3 regions of the Exiguobacterium sp. QJM3NY_9 genome follow, and region 1 is predicted to be linked to each of the others. Evidence: riboswitches for the same ligand, from Rfam matches in the RefSeq annotation. Region 1 holds a riboswitch; each other region holds the start of a gene.
What was found. Region 1 has a riboswitch for S-adenosylmethionine ahead of AC0VYQ_RS12015 (methionine ABC transporter ATP-binding protein). Riboswitches for the same ligand answer to the same signal wherever they lie in the genome.
Positions count from the first base shown of each region.

Region 2: linked by a shared signal. The riboswitch ahead of mtnK (S-methyl-5-thioribose kinase) and the one ahead of AC0VYQ_RS12015 (methionine ABC transporter ATP-binding protein) in region 1 are both predicted to bind S-adenosylmethionine.
Region 3: linked by a shared signal. The riboswitch ahead of msrA (peptide-methionine (S)-S-oxide reductase MsrA) and the one ahead of AC0VYQ_RS12015 (methionine ABC transporter ATP-binding protein) in region 1 are both predicted to bind S-adenosylmethionine.

Region 1 is NZ_CM149679.1:2,342,824-2,346,097, forward strand. It holds gene AC0VYQ_RS12005 (MetQ/NlpA family ABC transporter substrate-binding protein) at 1-361, opposite strand, end outside; gene AC0VYQ_RS12010 (methionine ABC transporter permease) at 394-1,059, opposite strand; gene AC0VYQ_RS12015 (methionine ABC transporter ATP-binding protein) at 1,056-2,078, opposite strand; SAM riboswitch class I at 2,157-2,263, opposite strand; gene AC0VYQ_RS12020 (bifunctional cystathionine gamma-lyase/homocysteine desulfhydrase) at 2,323-3,274, opposite strand, start outside.
Region 2 is NZ_CM149679.1:470,251-473,524, reverse strand. It holds gene mtnA (S-methyl-5-thioribose-1-phosphate isomerase) at 1-219, opposite strand, end outside; gene mtnK (S-methyl-5-thioribose kinase) at 216-1,385, opposite strand; SAM riboswitch class I at 1,462-1,564, opposite strand; SAM riboswitch class I at 1,769-1,870, shown strand; gene AC0VYQ_RS02390 (2,3-diketo-5-methylthiopentyl-1-phosphate enolase) at 1,915-3,141, shown strand; gene AC0VYQ_RS02385 (2-hydroxy-3-keto-5-methylthiopentenyl-1-phosphate phosphatase) at 3,138-3,274, shown strand, end outside.
Region 3 is NZ_CM149679.1:446,196-449,469, forward strand. It holds gene AC0VYQ_RS02255 (DMT family transporter) at 1-426, shown strand, start outside; gene AC0VYQ_RS02260 (ribonuclease FAU-1 family protein) at 449-994, shown strand; gene msrA (peptide-methionine (S)-S-oxide reductase MsrA) at 1,486-2,016, opposite strand; SAM riboswitch class I at 2,124-2,230, opposite strand; gene AC0VYQ_RS02270 (M20 metallopeptidase family protein) at 2,301-3,274, opposite strand, start outside.

The sequences.
Region 1 (3,274 bases):
TTGAGTAGACACCGAGCGGTTCAACGTGGACGCCGCCTGCATTTTCAAATTTATAAGATTTGTTCTCTTTTTCCTGTTGCTCAAGGTACGGAACGTGTTGGAAATAGTTTGCATCGATTTCTTTTTCAGCGAGTGCCTTGTTCGGCAACACATAATCTTGGAACTTTTTGATTTCGAGTTTGTAGCCTTTTGCTTCATACTCTTTTTGAACGTGCTCTAGGATTTCAGCATGGGGAACGTTTGAAGCACCGATGACAAGTGTCTTCGCGTCGTCTCCTGACGACTCTTCCCCGCATGCTGCAAGACTGACTGCTAAGACGGATACTGCTGCTGTACCGACGAATTTTTTCCAAAGTTTCATGAATAATTCCTCCCAAGTTAACTAAAATAGTATTATCGTTTATCGATTGCTTTTACGAGCAGGTCACCAATAATTTGAATGATGAAGACGATGACGAGAATCAACAATGTCGCGATGGCGATGACATCGTTTTGAGAACGCTGGAAACCTTCGATATATGCCATGTCCCCGAGTCCTCCTCCTCCGACTACTCCGGCCATTGCCGTGTAACCGACGAGCGCGACGAGCGTGACGGTGATACCGGAGACGATTGCTGGTAGTGCTTCCGGAATCAACACTTTATAAATGATTTGGAACTTCGTTGCCCCCATCGATTCCGCTGCTTCGATGACACCTTTGTCGACTTCACGGAGTGCGAGTTCGACCATCCGCCCGTAAAACGGTGCCGCCCCAAGAATCAGTGCCGGAAGTGCTGCTGTCGGCCCTAAGAACGACCCGACGATGATGAGTGTAATCGGAATTAATAAAATCAACAAAATGATAAACGGAATTGAGCGGAAGACATTGACTAAAAAGCTGAGCACGGAATACACTGCCCGGTTCTTAAACAACAAGTCTTCATTCGTCGCGTATAACAACAGACCGATGACCAGTCCGAGAACAAATGTCGCGATTCCGGCAACAACTGTCATATAGACGGTACTGCCAGTCGCCGTCCAGACCATTTCCCAATCAAGGTCGTTAAAAAATGTACTCATCGGTGATCCACCTCCACTTCCACGTCACTCGCTTGAAGCTTCGCGATGACCGCTTGTGTTTCATGTGCCGCACCAATCAGTTGGACGAACAACGTTCCGAGTGCACCGTCTTGCGTCTGTCCGACGTTCCCGCCAATGATATTAAATAATAAGGTCGAATCTTTCATGACTTCTGCGAGGATCGGACTTTCTGCTGTCGAACCGACGAATGTCAGCTGGACGATTTTCCCTGTCGGATAGCGTTCACGGAGTTTCGCGAACGTCAACTCGTTTTCTGTAGACGATGTCAGCTGTTTGACGAACTCTTTTGTCATCGCTTGTTTCGGATGCCGGAAGACTTCTGAAACAGGTCCCTGCTCGACGATTTTCCCGGCCTCCATGACGGCGACCCGATTACAGATTTTTTGAATGACGTGCATCTCGTGTGTGATCAAGACGATCGTCAGTTTCAGTTTTTTATTGATATCGACGAGTAACTCTAAGATCGAGTCCGTCGTTTTCGGATCAAGGGCGCTTGTCGCCTCGTCACATAATAGGACGTCCGGGTTTGATGCCAGTGCGCGGGCAATCCCGACCCGTTGTTTTTGTCCACCGGAGAGTTGCGACGGATAGGCACCTTCGCGGCCGTCGAGTCCGACGAGTTGAATCAGTTCGGCGACGCGTTCTTTCCGGCGTGCTCTCGGATATCCGCCGAGTTCGAGCGGGAACATGATATTTTCTTCGACTGTCCGTGACCAGAGCAAGTTAAAGTGCTGAAAGACCATCGAGACATTTTTCCGGACGCCGCGTAATTCTTTCGGTCGTAACGTCGTCATCTCGACACCGTCAATTTGAATCGAACCGCTTGTCGGTGCTTCTAACATGTTCAGCAGGCGAATCAAGGTTGACTTCCCTGCACCGGAATAACCAATTATTCCGAAAATTTCGCCGCGCTCAATCGTGAGATCGACGTTTGCGACAGCTTCGACTTCGCCGCGCTTCGAGCGATAAATCTTTCCTACATCCTGTAAACGAATCACTACTGTCCCTCCTAAACATAAAAAAAGTGCGCACGTTTTAGAGCAAACGCGCGCACTTTCAGTACACAAAACCATTTGCTCTCATCTTGCAGACGTTCGTCTGCTGGAATTAGCACCACTTCGGAAATAAATTCCGCGGTTGCCGGGTTTCATCGGGCCAGTCCCTCCACCACTCTTGATAAGAGTTATCGGTATTTAGTTGTTTTTAATATATTTTGAATATTAGCAGGGGTTATTTTGCTTGTCAAACAGTTTTTTCAGAAACTTTTTCGAGCAGACTGAAAGCATGCGTTAAATCTTCTTTCAAATCCTCTGCATCTTCAAGTCCGACCGAGATCCGGACGAGACCATCCGTGATGCCGAGTTCCGCCCGACGTTCTGCTGGAATCGATGCATGTGTCATCCGTGCCGGAACGGAAATCAAACTTTCGACCGCCCCTAAGCTTTCAGCAAGCGTGAAGAAGTGTGATGCTTCCACAAGTTTCTCTGCATTTGCAGCTGAACCGACATCAAAGCTGATCATCCCGCCGAAACCAGTCGCTTGTTTTTGCTGGATCGCATGACCGGGATGCGATGCAAGTCCCGGGTAGAAGATGTTCGAGACGACGTCTTGCGCTTGCAGGAAGCTGACAAGTTCATGTGCTGTCTCTTCAATCGCTTCCATCCGGATACCGAGCGTCCGTAATCCACGGACAAGCAAGAAGCTGTCTTGCGGTCCGAGAATTCCACCCGTCGAGTTTTGGATGAAGTGGAGTTCTTCGCCGAGCGTATCATCGTTGACGACGACAAGCCCTGCGACGACGTCCGAATGGCCGCCAATGTATTTCGTTGCACTATGCAGCACGATATCTGCCCCAAGCGCGATTGGTTGTTGCAAGTACGGTGTCGCGAACGTGTTGTCGACGACGAGCTTCAAGTCGTGACGACGCGTGATGGCTGCAATCGCTTCGATGTCCGTCACTTTTAATAACGGGTTCGTCGGTGTCTCGACGTAGAGCATCTTCGTGTTGTCCTGAATCGCCGCTTCCGTCGCGCTGAGATCCGTCGTATCGACGAATGTCACTTCGATGTTGAACTTCGGTAGGACACGTTGCATCAAGCGGAACGTTCCGCCGTAGACGTCGTCCGTCATGACGATGTGGTCGCCAGACTGAAGCAGATTGAAGACAGCATGAATCGCCGCCATTCCTGATCCG
Region 2 (3,274 bases), 1.2 Mb from region 1:
GTCAAGCGATCCCGTCGTCCGAAACGCTTCCTGCACGAGGACGAAACCACCAAACAGACTGATTGCCGGCGCCCCCCGGACACGAAGTTGTTTAATTGCCTCGACCGCTTGCGCCAAATCATGAATGACTTCGTACCGTTCTTCTTGCGGAAGACGGGTCTGATCAAGGATCATTAAGCACGCCCGCTCATAGATGACACTACGGATAAACTCGCTCATCGGCTCAATTCCTCCGTCACGTCGAAATTCCGGAGGTCAGTAAACGTCTTACATTCGCCGCGCCGTTTAATCAATGCCGTCCCGAGGCGTAGGGCATGACGTTTCCGTTCGAGGCGCGTCGCAGCATCCGGAATTTGTTCCAAATCAGCGACCGGTGCCAAACCAATCGTCCGCCGGATCAGTTCACAACCGGCGAAACCGAGCGCGTCTTGGAGAATTGTACTGAGGACATCATCGACAAGCCCGGGTACCGTCCGGAAAGGTTCGACGGCTTCCCGTTCCCAAAGTGCCGTGAACGTCGAAGCAAACGTCAGCCAGAACGTATCGATATCCTTCACCCGCGTCTCCTGCAACTCAGCATAGTTCGGATACGCCGCAAAGCAGAGGTGGGCAATGAACTGACCGACATCAAACCCGAACGGTCCGTAAAAAGCGAACTCCGGATCGATGATTTTCGTTTCGCCCGCCGAAGCAAAAATGCTTCCTGTATGTAAATCCCCGTGTAATAAGGCTTCCCCTTTCGTGATGAACAACGTTTCGAGCTTCGCCACTTCCCGCTTCAGTTTTTCGTCCTGCCAGAGCTGCTGTACGTCTGTTTCCAAGCCGCTCTCGATGTTGTTTGTTTCCGCGTCGTAAAACGGATCCGTAAAGATTAACTTTTCCGTGATGTCGCATAAATCCGGGTTGTAATAGTCACGTGCGACCTGCTTTTTTCCGACTGGACCGAGCGCAAAATCTGACGTGAAAAATAACGTCCGCGCCAAGTAAGAACCGACATGTTCTGCAAGGAGCGGATACGTTTCGCCGGCGAGCAATCCCGTCCGAACGATTTGCAGGTGCGACAAGTCCTCCATCACTGTGTACGCTTCTTCATGACTGGCATGAAAGACCCGTGGAACGAATGGCGTCGCGTATTTTGCGAATTCCTTCAGTGCCAACTGTTCGATCCAGGCCCGCTCGAGTGACAAGGGCCAGCTTTCCCCGACGACTTTTGCATAAGGTAATGCCTGCTTCAAGATCAAACGTTCTTTCCCTGCCTGAATCCGAAAGACTAAGTTCAAGTTCCCGTCGCCGATTTCTTCTGCCGTCGCTTCTTCCTGTCCGATGAGTCCGAGTTCCCGGACACGTTTAATGGCGTCCTGTTCTGTAAATGCTTGATATGCCATCTTGCTTCCCCCTTCATTTCTACACAAAAAAACGCCGCTTTTCGTCATAGAAAAGAGGCGCGGGGTATCATCCGTCCTCTTATCTCTCAGACGAATGTCTGTTGGATGTAGCACCGTGCCGGATGGTCGGTTGCTGCGGCGTCTTCGGGCCAATTCCCTCTGCCAACTCACGATAAGAGTCATATGTGGTTGTTGTGTTCGATGTTGATTCGAATATTACGCCCGTCTTAAATCATCTGTCAATTCCAAATTTTAGTGAAAAACCATTTAAAAGACCGCCATCTATAGAAGCTGATTTCAAAAAAAATAAATTTTCAAAAAATTATTTGACATCACGTCCATCTCATGTAAAAATTGCAATTAGATTTCACAATTTCATCCAATTCTTATCAAGAGCAGACGGAGGGACGAGCCCTATGATGTCGCAGCAACCGACCAGTTGGCACGGTGCTAATTCTTGCAGCTAACACGCTGACAGATAAGAGTCCACGCGCAATTTTTCATGGTCTCTTGTCATTGACGAGGGACCATTTTTGTATTTTTTAACAAGGGAGAGACGACGATCATGGCGTATATTACCGTAACTTACCAACTCGGCGTGACCAATCAGTTACCAAAACGGGCAGAGCAAATCGCCCTCGGTCTGACGGTCGGCTCATGGACCGATTTGAATCACTTGGAACAACAACAGCTTGAATCCTTTAAAGGACAAGTCGTCCATACGGAAGAACACGACGGAAAAGGGTATGTCACGATCCGTTATCCGGAACACAACGTCTCACGGGACTTTTCGGCGATTTTGACGACCGTCTTCGGCAAGCTGTCACTCGACGGTCAAATCAAACTGACGGATCTTCAGCTTCCCGCTTCGTTCACACCGGATTTCCCCGGTGCTAAATTCGGCATCGAGGGCGTCCGCCAGTTGATCCAAGTCCATGACCGCCCCCTGTTGATGAGCATCTTCAAAGGCGTCATCGGACGGGACATCGTTTTTTTACGGGAACAACTGGAAGCCCAGCTCGCCGGCGGGATTGATCTCGTCAAGGATGACGAAATCTTATACGACAATCCGCTGACACCGGCACTCGACCGGGCGCGGATTGGACGGGAAGTCCTCGATGCACACTATGAACGGACCGGTAAACGGGCCCTTTATGCGATTACGTTGAGTGGTCCGGTCTTCCGCTTGAAAGAGCAGGCGAAACGACTGGTCGAAGCCGGAGCGACAGCCCTCCTGCTCAACACGTTTACATACGGGCTTGATGTCTTGCGGGAACTGGCAGCCGATCCGGAAATCCCGGTCCCGATCTTTAATCATCCGGCGTTGAGCGGTGCCTTGATCGCCAGTCCCGAGTACGGGATTGCCGCCCCGGTCCTGCTCGGAACGTTGCCGCGGATTGCCGGTGCCGACTTGACACTGTTCCCGTCGCCGTACGGGAATGTCGCCCTCGCCAAAGACTTGGCCCGCGGGATTGCCGTCGAAGCGACCCGAATCGGTGAGACCAAAACAATTCTCCCGGTCCCGTCCGCCGGAATCCACCCGGGTCTCGTCGCCCAGCTTGTTCGTGATTTCGGCGTCGATTCTGTCATCAATGCCGGGGGCGGTGTCCACGGTCATCCGCAAGGTGCTGCGGCCGGAGTCACCGCTTTCCGCCAGGCACTGGGCGCAGCACTGGCCGGCGAATCACTGACAAGTGCCGCCCGCCAGCACGAGGAATTACGTGTCGCCCTCGATGCTTGGGGGATCACGAAATGACAATCCGGATTTTATGTGACTTTGACGGAACGGTAACGGAGCACGATAATATCATCGCCTTGATGCAGGAGTTCGCTCCGCCGGAAAAATTTGAACCGTTAAAACAAGGTGTGCTCGACCGGTCGCTCTCGAT
Region 3 (3,274 bases), 1.2 Mb from region 1:
ACGGTATTGAATGCACGGATGAGTCATGCGTTTGGGGCATGGGCGACGACGACCCTCGTCTTTTTTGTCGGGTTCATCGGTTCACTGTTTGCGCTAGTCTTATTTCGGGGTGGCACATTCTCGAACATTCAAACGGTCGAACCGCTTTATTTATTCGGTGGTCTGGTCGGTGTCGGTGTCGTCTTTTGTGTGATGCGCGGGATTCAGCTGCTCGGTCCATCGATTGCGATTTCGGTCGTCTTGATTTCGCAACTGAGTTTTGCATTATGTGTCGACTTGTTCGGTTGGTTCGGTTTACCGGAACTTGAGCTTTCGCTCGGACAAGTCGCTGGATTGCTTGTGATGCTAGCCGGTATTTTTGTGTTGAAACGGTATCAAGTCGTAGAAATCGAATCTTCGGATGATTTGTCGGAAAAGGTATCGTGATGGTTGAATGGGGCGACTGAAGATGTTAAAGCGAAAAGATGGAAAACGTTCGGAGTGGAAGCGGGTCAGCAAGAGAGCGTACGCACAGTCATTAATCGAGACAGAAGAGTTTAAAGGGCATATAACATTATTGCATGCCATTCAAGTATCGCATCCCTTGAGCGTTCATTATGAAAAGGAACATGTCTGTATTTTGGATGATGGTTACATGTGGCTTCAGCAGTTCCCTTCAAATGCACACCATGCTGTCACGACGATGTTCGATGCTGATGGAAATATCGTGCAGTGGTATATCGATATTTGTTTGCAGAGTGGTTTTACTAATGGAAGTCCGTGGTGGGAGGACTTATTTTTAGACATCGTTCTGCTACCGTCTGGTGATATGTACATAATGGATACTGATGAACTGGAAGATGCTCTATCTCAAGGTGTCATTGATAAAAAACAGTATGAGTTAGCATGGGGGGAAGTTGAAACCCTCAAAGCCAAAATTAGTACGGGCGATTTTGAATTGATCAAGTTAGCGCGTCACCATAAGGATACATTAATGAATGTGATGAATAACTAGAGTCGACAGAAATCAAAACCTTTTAGGCTACCTTATCAAAAAGACAATTGAAAACTTTTGACTAAATAAGCATGCAGACAAAGGAACGTGGGGGGGGAAGCTTCTTCCTTTTTCGTTGCTTTCCTCGGGCGAGGCGCAAGGCCGTTGCTCCTTGATCCTCACGGACAACGAGCAGGGTCTTGCCAGCCTCTTGGCAGCGCGTGTTCACGCGCTTTTTCCCGTAGGAGTCAACGAAAAACGAAGCTTTCAGGGTGTACCGCAGAGAAAATCATAGAGTAGTGTTAGAGCGCAATCCGTCTCGAATCGCTTTTAAAGCGAAAAGTAATCGGTCGCGACCCTGCAGCTTTGCTGTAGCGGCACGGAAGATTGCCGCTTTGAAGACGAGGCGAGACAGGGGAGCGCGAACGGATTGCCTCTTGTTATAGCATATTCACTCTTCATAAGAGTGTATCTACAAACGAAAAGCCCGCACGAAGCGGGCTTTTTTTAGTTTAGACAGATACTTCTTCTTTCCAAGCCACATCGATGAATTCATCGCGACCGGATGCTTTCCGGTCTTTTTTGTAGTGCTCGGGATTCTTTTTGTGGAAGTTTTGATGATAGTCTTCTGCCGGATAGAAGGCTTGTGCCGCTTCGATTCGTGTGACAATCGGCTGCTTAAAGCGATTGCTCGCAGCAAGCGCATCACGTGAAGCAATCGCAGCAAGGCGCTGTTCTTCCGTATGATAAAAGATGGCAGGTGCGTATTGTGTCCCACGGTCCTGGAACTGTCCGCCGGCGTCAGTCGGATCCGTTTGCGGCCAGTAAAGTTCGAGTAACCGCTCGTATGAGAATAACGCCGGATCAAATGTAATCTCGACGACCTCCGAATGACCGGTCGTGCCTGTTTTTATTTGTTCGTATGTCGGATTTTCGATTTGTCCTCCTGTATAACCGGAAACAATTCCGTGAATGCCGGGCAGTTCCTCGAATGGTGTCACCATGCACCAGAAACAGCCTCCTGCGAATGTTGCTTTTTCCATCTATATCTCGTCCTTTCCGCTGGCGGTAGTCGCCCTGTAATGATTCGTGCTCTGACAGCGAGAAAACGAAAACGACTCCTTTGCTTGGTTGCAAAAGGAGTCGTCGCTTTTTATCAACCAAAGCTTGCGCTTTGCTGGTCGTAGCACCTTGCCACTGAAGGCAGGTTGCTGGGACGTCATCGATCCAGATCTCTCAGTCCACTCTTGATAAGTGTTATATGAAGTTGATTAAATTCGTTATCATTGATGTGATAATAGCATCTCTAAAACGACAAAGTCAATCCTTAAGATTGTAAAGCATGAAGGACGGTTGCACCTAAGGCTTTTGCGCCGATGAGCAATGCCTGTTCATCGATTTCATATTTCGGGTGATGTTGCGGATAAATCGTACTCCCATCCGTTTTGGCAGAGCCCGTGAAGAAGTAACTTCCCGGGACGCGTTCTAAATAGTAGGCGAAATCATCGGCTGCCATCATCGGTTTAAGTTCTTTGACATGGGCTTCACCTAAAAATGCCGTCGCCTCTTTAACGAGATTTGTTTCTACCGGATGATTCCAAAGGGATGGATAACCCGTCGTAAAGTCGATGGAATAGCTGGCACCGATTCCGGCACACGTCGTCCGGGCAACTAAATCGACCTGCTGGCGTAACTGGTGCCGGAGTGTTTCGTCAAATGTCCGGATTTCACCGACAATCCGTGCCTCACCAGTAACGATGTTCGGAGCCGTTCCGGCATGGAATGAACCGATTGCGATGATGGCAGGTGAAAACGGATCAACGCGCCGACTGACGAGGTGTTGGAGATTACAGACGAGTTGTGCCCCGGCGACGAGTGCATCTTGTGTTTTATGAGGGGCTTGCGCATGACCACCCTGTCCGTGGACGACGATTTCGAATTCATCGATGGCGCACAGCGTATGTCCTGCGTGATAGCCAATTGTTCCGACAGGTAAGTCATTTTCGAGATGCGTACCGAAAATTGCATCGACCCCGTCAAGACAGCCGTCTTCAATCATTTGAATGGCACCACCCGGGAAGACTTCTTCCCCGTGTTGATGAATGAACACGATTGTTCCGTGAAGGTCTTCTTGCAGTGCTGTAAAGGCCGAGGCAAGACCGAGTGCAATCGCCGTATGTCCGTCATGTCCACACGCATGCATGACACCCGGATGAATCGAACGGAAGGCGAGATCCGTTTCCTCCTGCAGTGGCAGGGCATCGAAATCGGCCCGAATGGCGATGGTCTTTCCAGGATGTT